4 regions of the Lysinibacillus sp. TE18511 genome follow, and region 1 is predicted to be linked to each of the others. Evidence: riboswitches for the same ligand, from Rfam matches in the RefSeq annotation. Region 1 holds a riboswitch; each other region holds the start of a gene.
The links. A riboswitch is a leader RNA that binds a small molecule or an ion and turns the genes downstream of it on or off. The one in region 1 is predicted to bind thiamine pyrophosphate.

Region 1 (5,136 bases):
GATACGCATTTTCAAACGATGCAAGTCCCACTTTGTCTAACCATTCCTTGGCTCGATCTATATTCGGTTTTTGATGCAACTCCTCAACAATCGTGACATTTTCTACTACCGTACGCCACGGCAGTAAGCATGGCTGCTGAGGCATATAGCCAATCGTCCCTCTTTTTCGCTGGAAATCTGTACCGTTTAATAAGATAGCTCCCTTATCAATGGAAGACACACCACCAATTAATTGAAAGAGTGTACTTTTCCCACTTCCTGACGGACCAATAATCGCAACAAATTCCCCATCTTTCACTTCAAAAGATAAATTACGAATAACTTGAAGAGAATCAAATGATTTATCAATATTTTGAATGCTGAGCATGTAATCCTCTCCCCTTCACGACAAGCTTTTCTATTAATCGAATAACACTAAATAATAGTAAACTTAAAAAAACAATGGCAAAAATCGCTACAAATACGCGGTCTGTTCGAAATGAAGACTGTGCCAATGTCATATAGACACCAATCCCCTTTTTCGCACCTAGCCATTCGGCAATAACAGCTCCCATAACGCTATAGGTTGCCGCAATCTTAATGCCTGAAAAAATCGCTGGATATGCGTACGGCCATTCAAGCTTCCAAAAGGTTTGTGCTTTCGTCGCACCAATCATCTCAAAATAATACTTCAGCTCTGGCGAGGTTTGACGGAAGCCATCCATCGCCGAGATCACAATGGGGAAAAAGCACACGAGACAAATAATAATAAGCTTTGGCAATAAACCAAACCCAAACCAAATGATTAATAACGGTGCTAGGACGAGCACAGGAACATTCTGTGACATAATGAGAATAGGATAAAATAGCTCCCGAATAAACGTAAAACGATGTAATATCACAGCAACCGTCAGCCCGCACAATATCCCGATGGCAAGACCTAGAAGTGCTAATTGAACAGTTGCTAACGCATGCGGCAAGAACGTATCATACGATTGAAAACCTTCTTTCAAAATGGCACTCGGTGCAGGCAATAACCAATGAGGAACGTCTGCAAAACGGACAATTAGTTCCCATATGAATAAGAGGAAGGCGATAAAAATTATCGTCCTTCCTTGTTTTATTGCCGACTTCATCAATGGTATTTCTCCGTTAACGTCTCCATTGTAATACCTGATGGCTGAAATAAAATTTTCACTTGTGTAATAACATTGATCGCACCAAGTTCAATCATTTTAACATTCATTTTTTCAATGATTTGTAGCAAAGTCGATAGCTCACCCTCCATCGTCGTTTCGAGCGGGTGTACTTCATATTTCACTCCTGAAGCGTCAATAATAGCAATTGCTGCATCGACATAAGGGATCACATCTTCATATTTTTCAGTTTTCGGGATAATTTGTACGCTTACTAATGAGTTTGCCATGCTATTTTGTCTCCTTTTTCGGTAAAAAGTCGTTTGTAAATGCTTGTTCTGCGTTAAATTCGCCCTCTAAAACTTTGTTGCTAGCCATCCATTTAGCGTAGTTTTCCCAAACAGTCAGCTTTTGCTCACCCCATTGAGCGGCATCGTCTTGATATTTATTTGCTAGCCATTCCTGACTTTTATGCACAAGCTCTTTATCTAAGTCAGGTACCGCTTCTAATAAAATATCAGCTGCCTCACTTGGATGACTTATCGCATATTCATAGCCCTTTGTAGTAGCAGCGACAAATGCTTTTACCGTATCTGGATCATTCTTAATCATTTTTTCATTCGTAGCAAGTACAGGCGTATAATAATCAAGCTGATCGCTATAATCTGTTAAATAAAGCATGTTCAGCTTTTCACCACGAAGTTCTGCTTCAATGCCTGTCCACGCATAATAAATCCACGCAAAATCAATATCCTTTTGCATCATTGTGAAGAAATCTAAATCGCCTGCATTCACAATATCTAGCTTATTAATATCCGCATTTTCTGTTTGCATAAGTGATTGTAGGACAGCCTGTTCAACTGGTGCACCCCAACCACCATATGTTTTCCCTTCAAAATCTTTAGGTGACTTAATCCCTTTAGATGCTATTGACGCAAAGCCAGAAGTATTATGTTGAATAATCGCTGCAATTGATACTAAAGGTACACCCTGCACACGTGCCTGTGTAATTCCTTCCTGATAGCTTACACCAAACTGTGCCTTACCAGACGCCACTAGCTGATCTGCACCCGTTTCGCCAGGTAATAAAATCTCAACATCTAAGCCCTGTTCCTTAAAGTAACCAAGTTTTTCCGCTACATATAATCCTGTGTGATTTGTGTTTGGTGTCCAATCTAGCACGACCGATACCTTTTTTAATGCATTCGCATCGTTTTTATCCTTAGTATCCTTTGTCTCCTCTTTTTCGCTACAGCCCACAAGTGTTAAAAGCGCAGCCACTAGGATCAATAACCATTTTTTCATGCTGAATCCTCCTAGGAAGTAATTTGAAAGTGTTCATGAACGAATGTTTTAACCAGAAGAAAGCGTATCCACAGTCAGTATGCACCCAAGGTTATCGCATATAACAAAAACATAAAAAAACGCCTAGGATTCCCCCAGACGTTTTACAAACAGTATCAAAAATTTTCTTTTTTTGAATAGATGTTCCCTACGCTGGTACGAGCCAAATCAGGTTCAAAGGGTCAGCGTCTATCGGACACAATCTCAGCTGGCAACTACCAGCCCCCCTACATTCTTTCCATATGAACTTTTCGTGATTATTATAACCATATCTATCTTTAAAAGACAAGGCTCAATTTCATATTTAATGTAATGTCATTTCAGAAGGCAATGTGAAACACAGCCTTTATTCTATAATAACTTTATATGTAAGTGTATACATTTGTGATTACTCATTCGTTGTATAAGTGTAAGGAGGACCAACAATGAGAAAAGAAAATGAACTGACCTCCTATCTAATCCATTTAGGAGAGGAAGTGTTCAAACTATTACGAATGAAAGGAGCTAATAAAGAAGATGCAGAGGATATCATTCAAAACACCTTTTACAAAGTTTACACACTATTGGATGACCTAACTGAGACTAATCTGCGTCCATGGTTTTTTAGAGTAGCACTCAATCAATACATTGACTTGAAAAGGAAAAAGGAGCATAAGAACATTTACATCACTGAGGAAATATATTCAAAGCTCCAACACATCGATGATCACTTTGATAAATTGCTAAATAAGGATGAAATTTTCTATTTATTAAAAGACATAAAAAAAGAATATAAAGAAATATTCTTTTTAAAGTATTACTATGATTTTTCATATGAAGAAATTGCTAATTTGTTAGATATTCAAGTAGATAGCGTCAAGCAAAAATTATATCGCGCACGTAAATGCATTCACTCAAAAATAGGAGGTACATATTAATGGAAACTTCGTTAAATGACGCTTTAAAAAAAGCTAAGCGAAAACAATTATTAAAAATTATCATCACTTCAATTATTGTAGTACTACTTCTCTGCCCTATTTTTTATAAAACCGGTAACTACTTTGCAGCAAAAAGTTCTAACAGACTGCACGAACAGCTTTTTTTACATAATGCTATTGCTGAACCTAATATTCAAATCGACTCTCAAGTAACGAGTAATTCTTCCATGTTTGGTGGAAACATTATCACAAACCGTTCGAAGAATATTAATGGTTATGTCGTTCCATGGAGCACGCTTACAAGTTCATATGGTTGGCTTCGCCTCAATATTGATACGAACGAGTTAGTACCAGGGTTTTATTGGTCTGATACAGAGTACTATGAGTACGATAAACAGACAAAAACTAAATCAGCGACATTTTATCATCCATCCATTCAAAAATACTTTGACGATGTACCAAACGAACTAGGCGAAATTTCGCAACTGGAGAAACACGTTGCAGAAGTTGCCGTTTCTTTCAACAAACCTTATACATTACAAGAAATACAAGGGAAAATTCCTAGCAATTTAAACATCGTATGGTTATATATGACTTCCCGAATTACGGATGAAAGTAATGGACCTGCTGGTTTAGAGGTTTATGGCTTTGATCCAGCCGATTCACCGAAAGAGGCCTACGATGACTTTATTGATACACTTCAAGAATATGATGCCAATAAAAATGACGAAACCATCCAAGAGTTTTTAAATTCAAATAAAGATAAACGGTTTGAGGAAGTGAAAATTTTAGGGGTCATGCTCACTGGCAAAACAAATAATTTTAAAGCCTTAGAGAATCAAGATTTTATCCGTGGTGCTTCAGTAGGCGCCACTGCACCAATCGTTCCTTATATTAAGCCAGAAAAATAAAGTAAAGAGACCAGATATCAAAGGTCTGATCGATCCCTAGATTATTCTAAAATAAATCTAGAGTGAAAATTTTACTGTTATAGTATGATAACGTTAAAGTTTATTCAGCATTTAGAAGATGATATTGAACTACGGAAAGAGGAAAGTATCTTTTTCTTTTATCTGGCGTCTTATAATGCTAACGTATATGTTATTTCTGTAGGAATGTGATAAAAAAGTGTTAACGGCACTTCCCTTGATTTCTCAAAAATATTTAGCACAGCATCATCAAATTGTCTTTGTAGATTTATTGAGAACAAGTATAAAAAAGGGACCTTTCTGATTTTAGGAAAGGTCTTTATTGTTCTCCATAATTGTCACAACTTACTATTAGCGGGTTCGATTTACAGGTAAAATACTAATTAGCATACTAATCAGTATTTGTTTGCCTGTTGATTACTTGGTATAGTAGCTTCCTTTAAAATGTTTACTTTCCAAGAAATTATGGTAGTACTATCTCTGACATTATTTTCTTGGATGTTTTTCAACATTGATTTAATGTTTTCTTCATCTTTAGAATGAAAGAAAGCATGATCAATTGTTGTTGGGTTTAAATATGGTTCATTAGGGCATTCAATTAGACCATCTGTAGTCAGAAATAAGCGGTTTTCCCCTTGTCTCAATTCTTTTATTCCCACACTGTAACAAGGTACTTCTTGTTCAAAAGTATTAACTTGTCCTATCCATTCATAGAATTGTCTTTGATTGATTTGGTATTGACCTAGTGCAGATAGTTCTGGATGAAATAAATAAAGAACACAATCCCCAACAGAAAACCACCAAATATATTTCTCTTTTCTAACAACAATT
Region 2 (5,136 bases), on a different contig from region 1:
GTGAAAGTCTTGGTCAAGTAGCAAGTCAAACTCTTGAAAGCCTAACAGCTATTAATGCCGTAACCAACACACCAATTTTACGCCCTTTAATCTCATCTGATAAATTAGAAATTATCGATATTGCAGAGAAAATTGGCACATACGAAACGTCTATCCAGCCATTTGAAGATTGCTGTACAATTTTTACTCCTGCAAGTCCAAAAACAAAACCAAAGCTTGAAAAGGTTGAGCATTATGAAAGCTTCTCGGATTTTGATGAACTAATTGAACGAGCAGTGAAAAATCGTGAGGTCTATATTTTCCCGAAAAAAGAGCAAGAAGCAGATAAATTTGCAGATCTTCTATAGAAGAAATTTGCGAGCCGACTCAAAAGTGCATTTTGAGTCGGCTTTTTTAGTTGGTTTCCTTCTGAGGTACAATTTACCTATAAAATTTTCGTATTAAAAATCTAATATCGCACATTCTATATTCACAAGGAGGTGAGAGACATGACTTCAAACAACAACCGCAGTTCAAACAAGCTTGCAGTACCTGGTGTACAACAAGCACTAGATCAAATGAAATACGAAATTGCACAAGAATTTGGTGTTCAATTAGGGGCTGACGCTTCAGCTCGTGCTAACGGTTCCGTTGGCGGTGAAATCACTAAACGTCTTGTACAAATGGCAGAATCTCAATTAAAAGGTATGCCAAACAACAACCAATAATTGCTTAAACAGCATTTATTAAACTTAAAACCAGTGACCGTAAAAGGCACTGGTTTTAGTTTGTTTAGATTTTGATTTTTTTATCCAATATAGAAAATGATTTAAGTGTAGAGATTGTATTTGAAATATCTTCACTTTCACAAATTGCAGAAATAACAGCAATTCCATCTGCACCAGCTTTAAATACTGTATGGGCGTTCGAGCAATTTAGTCCTCCTATTGCAACAATGGGGAGTTCGGGGTATTGTATGCGAACTTGCTGTAAAAATTTAGTCCCACTAGGTGGCTTGGCGTCCTTTTTAGAAGAGGTTGCAAAAATAGGACCAATTCCTACATAATCCGCACCGTATTGTAGAGCAGTTTGTAATTCAGCTTGTGAATGAACAGAAACGCCTAAAATCATGCTGCCAATTTTTTCGCGTACCATCGACACAGGCAAATCTTCTTGTCCAATATGAACACCATCTGCACCAAGTTTCACAGCAAGCTCTACATCATCATTAACAATAAACGGAACATTATACTGTTGACAGAGCTTTTGACATTCTTGCGCAAAATTTTCATAGGCTTGCCCAGTGAGTGTATTTGGTCCTTTTTCACGAAATTGAAACATGGTAATTCCCGATTGTAAAGCCTTCTCTAGAACGTTTAATGGCTTTTGAATTAAAACATTACTTGTCCCCATAATAAAATATAGCTGTAAATTATCACGTTTCATGAATGATCACCTCACACGACTCCTTATATTTTTGATAAGCAAAATGATTTGTTGGACCATGACCATTGCCAATCGATAAATCATAAGTTATGGCTAATTGAATATATTTTTTGGCTTCCACAATCGCTTCTTTTATAGAAAATCCTCGTCCAATAAAAGCAGTGAGTGCGGCAGAGAACGTACAGCCTGTTCCATGTGTGTTTTTTGTTGCAATACGCGAGGACTGCATGGAAAATGATTGTCCATCTTCAAAAAATACATAATCAATTGCATAATCATTATCTGTTAAATGACCACCTTTAATGATGACACATTGTACACCCATTTGTAATAGGGTGTGTGCCACGTCTTGAATATCTGCAAACGTTTTGATTTTTCTCCCAGTAAGTGTTTCAGCTTCAGGTATGTTTGGTGTAACGATTGTTGCTAAAGGAAGTAAATACCTACATAATGCAACAATTGCTTCTTGCTGTAATAAGCTTTCGCCACCTTTTGCAATCATAACAGGATCAACAATTAGTGGAATATTTACTTCGGCTAGAATACGTGCGATTGATTGAATGATTTCTGAGGAAAATAGCATTCCTGTTTTAACAGCACTAATTGAAAAATCCTCGATTAGTGCTTTAAGTTGTTTTTCAACAAAGCTAACTTCAATTGGTAAGACATCGGATACACCAAGTGTGTTCTGGGCAGTCAAAGCTGTAATAACAGATGTCCCAAAGATCTTTAATTCCTGAAATGTTTTTAAATCAGCCTGTATGCCTGCGCCGCCACCACTATCTGAACCAGCAATTGTCGTTACAATATGCATTATTTTTCACCATCCTTGGAAAGGCGATGTAGTTCATTCAATACTGTAATTTGAAAATCGCCAATGTAATCTGTGGAAGAAGAAGCTTGTTCTGCCACTTTTTTATAAAGCGCTAATGCATCGACTAATTGGTTATATGGTTCATTCCCTGCGGAGTAGGCAGCGCAACAAATTGCACTTAATAAGCAACCTGTTCCAGTGACTTCTGTCATATGAGAATTTCCACCTGTAATCCATTGCTGATGTTCGCCATCAGTTATAAAATCCTTTTCACCGGTCACAATAACAATACAATTGTAGAGTTGAGCTATTTGCTTTGCCTCAACTTCTAAAGAAATTGAACCAGTACCACTATCTACGCCTTTTTGTTGCCAGTCTACATTGGCAATCGCCGCGAGCTCTCCAATATTACAACGAATCGCTGCAAATTTTATTTCCTTCAATAATTGTTGTACGGTCTGTTTACGGTAAGTTGTTGCACCTGCAGCAACAGGATCTAAAACAACGGGAATGCCCAGAGCATTAGCTTTTTTTCCTGCGAGTAGCATGGATTCTTTCATCTGATTATTTAGGGTACCGATATTTATCAATAAGCCTGAGGCAATAGCGACCATTTCTTCAACCTCATGACTGTTATCGGCCATTACTGGAGAAGCACCTATTGCTAATAAGCCATTTGCTTGGAAATTAGCTACAACATAATTAGTAATGCAATGAATAAGTGGATTTCGTTTACGGATCGTATGAAATATCAATTTATGTCCTCCTTATTGGATGGACGTAAGCGTGCAAAAAAGGCTCTTTTTCGTGCAGAAAAAACACGCAAAAGAGCCTTTCATCAGTAATTAGATGTGAATTGCTCCCTACGTCAGTATTAACTAACAGGTTCAAAGGGTCAGGTTTTACCTTCTCAACTCTAAATGAGTCCCCCCGCAATTATGCTTTTAGTTGACCAAAATGTACCATATTTATCTTTAGTATTCAATAGAGAGTTTTTTGAACGAAGACGTGACTGATGCCATATAGCAGAGCATGATAGTTGTCATGACTTTAACAAATTAGAGTGCCTTTCATTGAAAATGATGAAATTTGAGCTTTATAATGAGCATAGCAAAAGGGGGCATTTGCCATGAAACGACAAGATTTAATCGCACCAGAGTGGTATAACATTTCAGAGGAAATCGAAAAATATGCACAGGATTCTACAAAATGCGCATTAATAGTTTATAACGAAAACGAAGAAATTCAGTACATTACATATGCTAGTTTACTTGAAAAGGCTAATCAGGCAGCTCATGTATTTACATCACATGGTCTAACAAAAGGTGATGTTATTTTAGTCATGGTGCCAAGATCAGTTGAAGCGTATATCGTTTATCTTGGAGCCTTGAAGGCTGGGTTAACGATTATACCAAGTTCAGAAATGTTGAGAACTAAGGATATTGAATATCGCATCAATCACGCAAATGCAAAAGGCGTTGTTGTATTTGAACCTTATATTGAGCAATTTGATGCTGTTAAAAATTCGCAAGGCATACAGCAATTTGTCATTGGTCATGCACATGAATCTTGGCAGCCATTGTTTGAAAAAATGCAAAGCCAACCAACAACCTACATAAGCTCCACACCTACTAAAAGTACTGACATTGCATTTTTAGCTTATACGAGTGGTACAACAGGAAATCCAAAGGCAGCGGTACATACACATAGCTGGGGTTATGCGCACTTACGAACAACTGCACCGAATTGGTTAGGTGTTCAAGAAGGTGACATTGTTTGGGCTACAGCAGCTCCAGGCTGGCAAAAATGGATTTGGAGTCCGTTTCTCGCTACATTAGGAAGTGGTGCAACAGCATTTGTCTACAAAGGTCACTTTGATGCGACAACATACCTTACACTCCTTGAAAAATTCAAGATTAATATTCTGTGCTGTACACCAACCGAATATCGATTTATGGCAGCACTTGAAAGTTTACAAGATTTCAATTTAAGTACAGTCCGTCAGGCTGTGTCAGCGGGTGAACCATTAAATAGCGAAGTGATAAAAGTATTTTCGGAGGTTTTGAATTTACAAGTACGAGATGGCTATGGACAAACAGAAAATACATTACTTGTTGGTACAATGGTAGGGACGAAAGCTAAAATTGGCTCGATGGGTAAACCTACTCCGGGGAATACTGTTGAAATTATCGATGATTTCGGAAAGGCAGTTGCAATTGGAGAAGTTGGAGACATTGCTGTACATCGTGAAACACCTGCGTTATTTAAAAAATATTTACATGATCCAGAACGTACAAATCTACAATTTAGAGGCGATTGGTATATTACCGGAGATCGTGCATATAAAGATGAAGATGGTTATTTTTGGTTTGAAGGACGTGGAGATGATGTCATAATATCTTCTGGCTATACGATAGGCCCATTTGAAGTAGAAGATGCATTATTGAAGCATCCAGCAGTTAAAGAAACTGCTGTTGTTGCGAGTCCAGATGAAGTTCGTGGAAATATTGTAAAAGCATTTGTAGTGCTCCGTGATGGAGAAATTGGTAATGCAGCACTGATTAAAAAACTACAAAATCATGTAAAGACTTTAACAGCACCTTATAAATATCCTCGTGCGATAGAATTTGTAACTGAGCTACCAAAGACTTCATCAGGCAAAATTCGTCGTGTCGAATTGCGTGAACAAGAAAAAAATCAATAAATTAGTCAGTAATAATTTCCTGGGGAATTATGTTGAAGAAAATCAAAGTTCGTACTTTTTTTATGAACTTTGATTTTTTTCATGATTTTAGGTAATGTAATATAGGTTGAATAGGTTAAAACATTCGCCTATTGTTGCAGAAAAATGAAACAAATTAGAATGTCAATCGTATAACGTGATGAGGAGGCGGAAA
Region 3 (5,136 bases), on a different contig from region 1:
TTTCTTCATAACGTTTTAGAAAAGCTTAAATATCACAAAAATCTATGCATATATTAATAATTTTACACATAAATTTAAAGTTTATATCTTAATGTAAAAATTCTTTAACAATAATCATTATAATTTACTAGCAATTCTATTTTATATTTGTTATAGTAATTCATGAAGAGTTCAACTCTCATCTTTTTTTCAGGAGGTAAACTAATATGACAAATGCAAATGATCGTAGCCGCCGCTTCACAACAGCAGGTGGTGCACCCGTAGTAAGCAACCATGACTCAATGTCAGCAGGTCCTCGTGGTCCTCTATTACTTCAAGATGTATGGTTAGTTGAAAAATTAGCAAACTTCAACCGTGAAGTGATTCCTGAACGTCGTATGCACGCTAAAGGCTCAGGTGCATTCGGTACTTTCACTGTAACTCATGATATTACTAAATATACAAAAGCTAAAATCTTCTCAGAGGTTGGGAAAAAAACAGAAATGTTCGCACGCTTCTCAACTGTTGCGGGTGAGCGCGGTGCAGCAGATGCTGAGCGTGATATTCGTGGATTTGCGCTTAAATTCTATACAGAAGAGGGTAACTGGGATTTAGTTGGTAATAATACACCTGTCTTCTTCTTCCGTGATCCATTACACTTTACTGATTTAAACCACGTGGTAAAACGTGATCCACGTACAAATATGAAAAACGCAAATTCAAACTGGGATTTCTGGACTTTATTACCGGAAGCGCTTCACCAAGTAACAATAGTTATGTCTGACCGTGGTATCCCAGCTGGCTACCGCCATATGCATGGTTTCGGTTCTCACACTTATAGCTTCATTAATGCTGAAAACGAGCGCGTATGGGTTAAATTCCACTTCCGTACAGAGCAAAGTATTCAAAACTTAACTGGTGATGAGGCAGCGGAATTGATCGGTAAAGACCGTGAATCTTCACAACGCGATCTATATGAGTCAATCGAAAAAGGCGACTTCCCTAAATGGAAAATGTACATTCAAGTAATGACAGAAGAACAAGCTCGTGAATTACCATATAACCCATTTGACTTAACAAAAGTATGGTATAAAAAAGACTTCCCACTAATTCCTGTTGGTGAATTCGAGTTAAACAAAAATCCAGACAATTACTTTGCAGAAGTTGAGCAAGCAGCGTTTGCACCATCTAACATTGTTCCTGGTATTAGCTTCTCTCCAGACAAAATGTTACAAGGTCGTATCTTTGCATATGCTGATGCACATCGCTACCGCTTAGGTGTAAACCACCACTCGCTTCCTGTAAACGCACCAAAATGCCCATTCCGCTCATTCCACCGCGATGGTGCTATGCGTTTCGACGGCAACCTTGGTTCAACTTTGGGCTATGAACCAAATAGCTACGGCGAATGGGAGCATAATTTAGATCATAAAGAACCTGACTTACGTATTGACGGTCATGCTGGTATCCACGACTTCCGTGAAGATGACAACAATTACTTCGAGCAGCCAGGTAAATTATTCCGTCTAATGACTGCAGAAGAGCAACAACGCCTATTCGAAACTACAGCTAACGATATGGCGTCAGTTGAGGAGTTCATCAAACGTCGTCACATCCTTCACTGCTATTTAGCTGATCCAGCATATGGTGAAGGTGTAGCAAAAGCGATGGGTCTTTCATTAGAAGGTATGGATCTTTCAAACCCATACGTAAAACAACCAACTAACGTTTAATTTATTTCAGCCTAGGCTTAATTGATTTTTTCCACTTATTATTGATATCCAAATCCAACTTTTTACTCCATGCGAAGAGCAACTTCACATGGAGTTTTTTTACGTTTTAATGATTAAGAAAGGCTTGTGCCTAAAAAATAGACACAAGCCTTACGCTTTGAATTATTGATAAATCTGACTGCCCGCCTTTTTAAATTCCTCTGCCTTTTCCTGCATACCTTTATGAATAGCTTCCGTAGTATTCATATCTTTATCCTTTGCATAAGTACGAATATCCTGCGAGATTCTCATACTACAAAACTTAGGTCCACACATTGAACAGAAGTGCGCTGTTTTCGCCCCTTCTGCAGGTAATGTTTCATCATGATATTCTACTGCTCGCTCTGGATCTAGCGCTAAGTTGAATTGATCGCGCCAGCGGAATTCGAAGCGTGCTTTAGATAATGCATCGTCACGCTGCTGTGCTCCCAGATGCCCTTTCGCTAAATCAGCTGCGTGTGCAGCAATTTTATACGTAATAACCCCTACTCGAACATCCTCCCGATTTGGTAACCCTAAATGTTCTTTAGGTGTTACATAGCACAGCATTGCCGTACCAAACCAGCCTATCATTGCAGCACCAATAGCTGATGTAATATGGTCATAGCCAGGAGCAATATCTGTTGTCAACGGCCCTAAAGTATAGAAAGGAGCTTCCTTACACACCTCTAACTGCTTGTCCATATTTTCTTTAATAAGATGCATTGGTACATGCCCTGGTCCTTCTACCATCACCTGTACATCATGCTTCCAGGCAATTTGCGTTAATTCCCCTAGCGTTTCTAGCTCTGCAAACTGCGCCTCATCATTAGCATCTGCGATAGAACCTGGACGTAAACCGTCACCTAAAGAGAAGGCAACATCATATGTTTTCATAATTTCGCAGATTTCTTCAAAATGCGTATATAAGAAGCTCTCTTGGTGGTGATATAAACACCATTGTGCCATAATCGAACCGCCACGGGACACTATACCCGTTACACGATTCGCCGTTAATGGTACATAGCGTAGCAACACCCCTGCGTGAATTGTGAAGTAATCAACACCTTGCTCAGCCTGCTCAATCAACGTATCACGATACACTTCCCACGTTAAATCCTCTGCCACACCATTTACTTTTTCTAGCGCTTGATAAATCGGTACTGTCCCTACTGGCACTGCGGCATTACGGATAATCCATTCACGCGTCGTATGAATATGCTTACCAGTCGATAAATCCATAATGTTATCAGCACCCCAACGTGTAGCCCACGTCATTTTTTCTACCTCTTCCGCAATAGAGGATGACACCGCTGAATTTCCAATATTGGCGTTGATTTTCACATGGAAGTTACGTCCAATAATCATTGGCTCGGCCTCAGGGTGGTTAATATTAGAAGGTAAAATAGCTCGACCCGCCGCAATCTCTGAGCGCACAAATTCAGGATCTATGTTTTCGCGAATCGCTACAAACTCCATTTCTGGCGTAATGATTCCTTTTCGCGCATAGTGAAGCTGCGTTACATTACCACCTTTCTTAGCACGTAGAGGTTTTCTAGATAAATCCGGAAAAACATTTTCTTGAATACGTGGATCATCCGCATTACGGAAACCGTTATCCTCTGGCTTGATTGTACGACCTTCGTATTCCTCGACGTCACCACGTTCTCTGATCCATGTACTACATAAAGCTGGCAATCCCTTCGTAATATCTACTTTATATGCAGGATCCGTATACGGACCACTCGTATCATAAACACGAACTGGCGCATTTTCCTCTTCACCGAAGCTACCTGTCGTTGGACTTAAAGCAATCTCACGCATTGGCACTAAAATATCTGGTCGTGATCCTTCCACATACACTTTTTTGCTTCCATCAAAATTTGACATAATCGTAATATTCTTTTCGCTAACTGTTGTCATGAACTATTTCGCTCCCGTTTTTACGTATTTTTATACAAGGACCAAATCTAGCTCACCCCTCAAAAAACAAAAGCCGAATCCAAAAATTTTTTGGATCCGGCTAAGAATGTAAAGGTATAGTTATCGCAAAGAGCTTATATTGCAATAAAGGTTAACTTTCCCACGCTGGTATGAGCCAGATCAGGTCCAAAGGGTCAAGAAACCTCTATGCGTTTCCCTCTCAGCCCGACTCATCAGACTCCCCTAGTTAATGCTATTAAGTTTGATGATAGTGTAGCAGATATTGCTAAGAGATGGAAGCTTCATTTGATAATTTTTGGCTTATCATCAAAACGTGTGGTTGATTTCCGTTCCGGCTGGGCGCTTTCCTGGGGGCGTCCGATGAGCCGCTTCACTCGCTTTGCTCGCTCCAGGGTCTCATCTGTGACGCTGATCCCCAAGGAGTCGCCCAGCCTCCACTCCAATCAACCTATTTACATTACATACGTTTTAAAAAATATAATCACTAACTTTTTGGTGATTAGCCTATTTTAAAAAATCAGAAGGATAGCCACTTACTCAAGCTAGGCTGTCACTCTATCTTATTCCAAATAAAATCCAGCAGTTAGGTAAACAACAGCTCCGCTACATAAATCACAATCGTCACGGTAATACAGCTTACAATCGTTGAGAATAAAACAGTTTGTGCAGCAGTTGCAGATTCCACACCATATTCTAATGCTAGACTAGAGCTATTACGTGATGTCGGGAAAGAACTAGCTATAAAAAGAGATTGTGCCACGACACCATCTAGGCCAAGTGTAAAAATAATCAGTAAAGCTACAGCTGGCCCTATGATTAGTCGTGTAAAACAACTAATAAATACCGTCTTATTGAACATCGATTTGATTTCAAGCTGTGATAGCTGTGCCCCTAACGTTATTAACGCTACAGCGATAAAGCCATCTGCCACATGGTCTATCGGAATTTTTATAAACTGTGGAATAGTGATATCAAAATAGTTCATCGCTACACCAATAATAAGGGCATGAATAATAGGCATTTTGAGGAAATCTTTCACAATAGACATGCCTGATTTTGTTGAAGAAATTAAATTGTACAAGCCATATGTATAGGTCGTCATATTTTGAAAGATCACGAGAATGACCTGAATCGCTACTCCAATCGGCTGCGTCACGAAAATCATCTGCGCGACTGGAATACCATAGTTTCCTGAATTAATAAGGACTACACTATTTTTAAACACCGCAGCCTCTGTTTTTACTAAACCAAGTCCCTTTGCTATAAAGTGACTAAGCACCATTTGACTGCCGATAAAGAGTAATATAAATAATGCAACTTCTACAAGAACTGGCAGCTCTATATGCGTTTCATATAAATTCACAAAAACAGCTGCTGGCATAAAGCAATATGTAATAAGCTGAGATAATGCCTTTAAATTAAAGTGAAATTTCTTTTGTAAAACTGCGCCGAGTACTAGAAG
Region 4 (5,136 bases), on a different contig from region 1:
TGCAGCATCCATATACTGAGGTGTTTTTTCACGATTACGCCAGTCTTCATCCGTTAGCTTCCAAGACTTATATGGATCCTTCTCACGTTCTTTAAAACGTTTAAGCTGCTCCTCATCAGATACATGAAGCCAAAACTTAATGATAATATAATCCCCTGCTGTTAAAATCTTCTCAAAATTATTAATTTCTTCGTATGAACGAGACCACTCTTCTTTAGTTGCAAATCCTTCAATACGCTCAACTAATACACGACCATACCAAGAACGATCGAAAATAGCTACTTGCCCATGTTGTGGAAGTTTTCTCCAAAAGCGTTGTAAATAATTGTAGCGCAGTTCATGAGGCTGAGGTGCTGAAATTGGATGTACGACATAACCACGTGGATCAGCACGCTCAATTAGACGTTTAATAGCGCCACCTTTTCCAGCAGCATCCATACCTTCAAACACTAAAATTAGTCCAATTTTATTGTTTAATAAAAACTGTTGAGCATTTAACATTTCATATTGGAGTACTTTTAATTTCTTTTTATACATTTTTTTATCTAGTTCAATTGATAGATCTAGATTATTTAAATTTTGGGTCATTAAAACTTCACTCCTTACAGTTGAATACCCTTATTGTACTAAAGAAATATATGCATGCCTATGCAAATGGTAAATTGTAGATGATTTTGGCGAAATAACACGATACATTGTTGGAATTTTCCGTTATAATGAAATTATTATGTCACAGTCCTATACTTATTTGTCTTTTCCCTATACAATTTAACACGAAGGGAGAGGAAAACATGCCTCGATTTATTTTGATGACAGTAACTTTTATTGTCTCACTTATCCTAACCTTTACATCCTATTTCATGAAAATAAACGGTCAATCTTCGTTAGAAATCTCAAATCGTTTTCCTGTAATATTTGCACCTTTTAATGCTAGCTATGTGATTTGGATTGTGATTTACATGTTACTTGGTTATTGGTTAGTCATGAATATTAAAAAGACAACTATTAAACAGACTGTTCTCTTTAGTAGCATATGTATCATGCAGGCGTTAACAATTGTTGTTTGGCATCACGAACTATTTATCGTGACAATCGCCAGTATGTTTATTTTAGTACTGTATTTATATTTGTTGTACAATACGTATCCTCTCAGCGATAACTCACCTTCAGGTCGTATACCCTTCTCGATTTACTTGGCATGGGTTACATTTATACTAATGACTAACGTAAGCTTTACGCTAACATCTTATCAATGGAACGGTTTTGGCCTTAGTAATCCACTTTGGGCAGTTATTTTACTGACAATCGGAGTCGCAATAGCGCTACATATTCGATTCCACCATTTTGATATTATGTATCCAAGTGTATTTATCTGGTCCTATGTTGGGGTCGCATTACATAATGGTTTGGATGAGCTACTTGTGACAACGGCAGCCTTATTTTTATGTGGTGTGCTACTTGTCGGTATATTATTTATTAAAAAAAATCCTGCCTACCAAAAATAAATTGGTTTGCAGGATTTTTTGCTTTTTTATTGTTCATCTAGTGAAGTTAAAATAATTGGTTTGTCTTTAGTAACGATAACTGAATGCTCAATTTGGGCAACTAATGATTTGTCTGGCGTAACGAATGTCCAGCCATCACCAGCTTCGACAATATGCTCCGCTTTAGCTGAGATGAAGGGCTCGACTGCAAGCACCATACCCTCTTTCATAATTGTAGAATCCCATGCATCATAATAGTTTAAAATATGATTTGGCTCATCGTGTAACGAACGACCTAAACCGTGACCTGTTAGGTTCATAATCACTGTTAAATCATTGGCATATGCTTCACGTTCAACAGCTTTTCCGATTTGGTTTAATTTTGAGCCAGCTTTTACTTTTGTCATTGCACGATCAAAAGCACTTTTAGCTACACGACACAGTTTTTCTTTATCTTCATAGCCTTCACCAACTACAAATGAAATGCCCGTATCTGCAAAGTAGCCATTTAATGAACCAGATACATCAATGTTTACGATATCTCCCTCTTCAATCACACGTTTACCTGGAATACCATGTGCTACTTCCTCATTCACACTAATACATGTGTATCCTGGGAAATCATATTCCCCTTTAGGTCCAGAAATTGCTCCTGCCTCAGCAAACATACGGCCTGCAATTTCATCTAGTTCAAGTGTTGTTACACCTGGTTTTGTAGCTGCCTTCATTGCTTCACGAATTTCAGCACAAATACGGCCGATTTTTTTAAAGGCTTCAATCTCTTCTTGCGTTTTTACGATCATTTTTAACGTCCCTTTCATCTAATATCTATTCATTAATATAACATAACTTTTTATACAAAAAACGCTAAACGCTTTAATTATTATATGCCATTATAAATTGTAAAGTGCTAAAAAACAGGCTCATCATCTTAACGTGTGGTTGATTTCCGTTCCGACTGAGCGCTTTCCTAGGGGCGTACAGTCGGAACGAAGATCAACTTATATACATTGTATACTTTTCAACAAATGTCATCCCTAACTGGCTAAAAAACCCTCCACTCATGTGAAGGGCATAATAATTATGATTTTCGTTGCATTAATTGAGGAGCTGCTGTAAATAACAGGACTCCGACAATTGCTGTTAAAACCGTTGCTGGCAGCATATATGTACCATTATAGATGATTGAATAAATCCATGCATTTTGATCGCCAGCATACTCTGAGAAAAATACAGCGCCAGCAGTTGTATGTGCAGCATAACGTAAAAACCCTGCGAATACAGTTCCTAAAATAATATAAAGCGCCATTTTTGTTTTGTTTAAATTTTTAGCAGCTTCAAGCACTGGTTGGCGAACAACAGCCGCTAAACCAACTACTGTGAAGGCAACACCATAATCGAGTAATCCTTGAAGCCAATGTACAATTGTAGCACCAAACATTGTCTGCATAACACCAATTAGTAAGCCCGTTGTTAGCCCTGGAATAAGGCCCCAACGGAATGCTATTAAAATAATTGGCACCATCACTAGGCTAACAGAGCCACCTTGTGCCCATACTTTAAAGGAAACTTGATCGAGCACAAGGCCAATCGCTGCGAATATCGCAATTTCCACAAGCATTAATAATCGTTTATTGTCCATATTATTCTCTCCTTTGTTCCGATGTAGGATACAAGAGAAGGAATAGAAATGCGCTGATATGTCCCTATCTGACATCAATAGCTTTCATCTTCATTCGGCACGCTTTCGGCTGAATAAAGAAAAACGATGCCAGGACAGAGCCTCACATCGTAAAAGTGTCAGTTTCTATCCACATCCCTACGCAAGCGTTAACTTACAGGTTCAAAGAGTCAAGGCATTACGTGCCCAGTCTCAGCTGACATCATCAGCTCCCCTTGTGGTCGTTACATCTAAATTATTCGAACAACCTCATTGTACGAAAACATGGTGATGATTACAACCTCTTCCAACTTATTTTTTTGAAACTTTGCCGCTTTTCATGCGTAAATATATAAAAAGGAGGTACAACTATGGAGAACCAAAAAATTTTATCTGCCTTTAGTTATCTCAGTATTTTGTTCGCACCTGTTATTGTGCCATTAGTAGTGTACTTTGTTTCAAAAGATGACTCCGTAAAGAAAAACTCTATCCGAGCACTTATATCACATTTAATTCCATTCGTGTTTGGAATTATCTTCTTTGCCGTCTTTGTTTTCTCAACCTTATCATTTAACAATTTTGACTCGAACTCAGACAGCACTACGTTTCTTATCATCTGGTTTGCTTCAATGGCAATTTACTTACTCATCACTCTAGGAATCGTCATTTGGAATATTGTTCAAGCCGTTCGCGTTATCCGATAAGTTTCATTTCGGTATTTAACGGGTAGTACTAATAGTTAAAGGAGCTGTTATTTTTATGAAAGTATCTAAAGTTGTTAAAACCGCCGTAAAATTAGCACCTATCGTGATCCCGATTGTAAAAAAAGTAATCGCTACAAAGAAAGCAACGACTAATCACTCCAAAAACATCTATAAATAGGGTTAATAACAAGAATCTGCTTACTTTTTTCAGCAGATTCTTTATTTTTCGCTAATTAACAGTTCGCTATCTTCTATATGGCACTGTAAAATAAAATTTAGCAATACACATGAGGAGCTGTTTATGATAAATACCGAAAAACAATTAATGAGCTTGGTTAACGCTGCGCAGGTCCTAACCTCAACACTCGATATAGACCAAGTGTTAGAAAAACTTATTAGTGAAGTACTCCATGTGATTAAAGGTGCTGATGCAGGTGTGCTGTTTATGTTAAATACAGAAACAAATCGTTTAATTGCTAAGCATGCTATTGGTTATGATCTAGCTTACTTGAAGAAAATTCACCTTGCCTCAAATGAAGGGATGACTGGAAAAGTATTCTCTCAAAAGAAGGCATTTAGATTCCACTCTAGCGATGATGTAACTGAAAACATGGCCGATTTATTTCCACAGTATGAAGAAAACTATACAAAAGCAGTCGGTGATTTTACTTACCCGAAAAGTGCTGTTTGTGCTCCGCTTCTTGATAAAAGTAATTCATGTATAGGCGTGTTAACGATTGTTAACTTTTCAGGAGATACACAGTTTGAGAATAGTGATTTAACAATGCTACAAGCATTTGCAAATCAGTCCTCGATTGCCATCGAAAATGCAAAATTATTTACTCAAAATGAGCGTTCTAAACGTATTTATAATGCTTTAACACGTGTCTCTTTAACACGAGGTCGACTAAACGAAATGATCGATACACTTGCTTCCTTACTAGGACAGTCTGTAGCTATTATCACTGATTTTTACGATTTACTTGTCGCATCTTCTTCAACAGCAAAGCTTGCAACCGAAATTTTAAAAGAGCAAGAATCAGAGCATCTTCATACAGTTGTTCAGCAGTGCGTGCGACATCAAGTACATATACCCATCAACCATGAAATGTATGTAAGCTATTTGTTTCCCATCCATATAGAGCGGGGTGTTATAGGAATACTGTTGATTGTTATGGATCACCATCTACAGATGGATCCTCTAGATTTATTCGCAGTAGAACAGGCAAGTGCTCTTTTCGCCTTACAATTAGCAGAGGAGGAAAAGGAGCTTGAAATTTCTTTTAAA

Region 2: linked by a shared signal. The riboswitch ahead of thiM (hydroxyethylthiazole kinase) and the one ahead of ACVWXS_RS18790 (ABC transporter substrate-binding protein) in region 1 are both predicted to bind thiamine pyrophosphate.
Region 3: linked by a shared signal. The riboswitch ahead of thiC (phosphomethylpyrimidine synthase ThiC) and the one ahead of ACVWXS_RS18790 (ABC transporter substrate-binding protein) in region 1 are both predicted to bind thiamine pyrophosphate.
Region 4: linked by a shared signal. The riboswitch ahead of thiT (energy-coupled thiamine transporter ThiT) and the one ahead of ACVWXS_RS18790 (ABC transporter substrate-binding protein) in region 1 are both predicted to bind thiamine pyrophosphate.

What each region holds. Positions count from the first base shown of each region.
Region 1 covers NZ_JBSSFD010000031.1:17,311-22,446, reverse strand. Annotated here, with positions in the region: gene ACVWXS_RS18805 (ABC transporter ATP-binding protein) at 1-367, opposite strand, end outside; gene ACVWXS_RS18800 (ABC transporter permease) at 345-1,115, opposite strand; gene ACVWXS_RS18795 (thiamine-binding protein) at 1,115-1,405, opposite strand; gene ACVWXS_RS18790 (ABC transporter substrate-binding protein) at 1,407-2,420, opposite strand; TPP riboswitch at 2,588-2,698, opposite strand; gene ACVWXS_RS18785 (RNA polymerase sigma factor) at 2,885-3,376, shown strand; gene ACVWXS_RS18780 (sigma factor regulator N-terminal domain-containing protein) at 3,376-4,287, shown strand; gene ACVWXS_RS18775 (protein phosphatase 2C domain-containing protein) at 4,701-5,136, opposite strand, start outside.
Region 2 covers NZ_JBSSFD010000006.1:65,403-70,538, forward strand. Annotated here, with positions in the region: gene thiI (tRNA uracil 4-sulfurtransferase ThiI) at 1-347, shown strand, start outside; gene ACVWXS_RS06540 (alpha/beta-type small acid-soluble spore protein) at 489-707, shown strand; gene thiE (thiamine phosphate synthase) at 772-1,425, opposite strand; gene thiD (bifunctional hydroxymethylpyrimidine kinase/phosphomethylpyrimidine kinase) at 1,415-2,239, opposite strand; gene thiM (hydroxyethylthiazole kinase) at 2,239-2,994, opposite strand; TPP riboswitch at 3,083-3,181, opposite strand; gene mbcS (acyl-CoA synthetase MbcS) at 3,369-4,943, shown strand.
Region 3 covers NZ_JBSSFD010000041.1:23,821-28,956, reverse strand. Annotated here, with positions in the region: gene ACVWXS_RS21305 (catalase) at 207-1,712, shown strand; gene thiC (phosphomethylpyrimidine synthase ThiC) at 1,875-3,653, opposite strand; TPP riboswitch at 3,794-3,908, opposite strand; gene ACVWXS_RS21295 (hypothetical protein) at 3,956-4,117, opposite strand; gene ACVWXS_RS21290 (AEC family transporter) at 4,258-5,136, opposite strand, start outside.
Region 4 covers NZ_JBSSFD010000045.1:6,496-11,631, forward strand. Annotated here, with positions in the region: gene ACVWXS_RS22060 (polyphosphate kinase 2 family protein) at 1-588, opposite strand, end outside; gene ACVWXS_RS22065 (hypothetical protein) at 792-1,505, shown strand; gene map (type I methionyl aminopeptidase) at 1,532-2,287, opposite strand; gene thiT (energy-coupled thiamine transporter ThiT) at 2,566-3,126, opposite strand; TPP riboswitch at 3,284-3,391, opposite strand; gene ACVWXS_RS22080 (hypothetical protein) at 3,516-3,848, shown strand; gene ACVWXS_RS22085 (helix-turn-helix domain-containing protein) at 4,150-5,136, shown strand, end outside.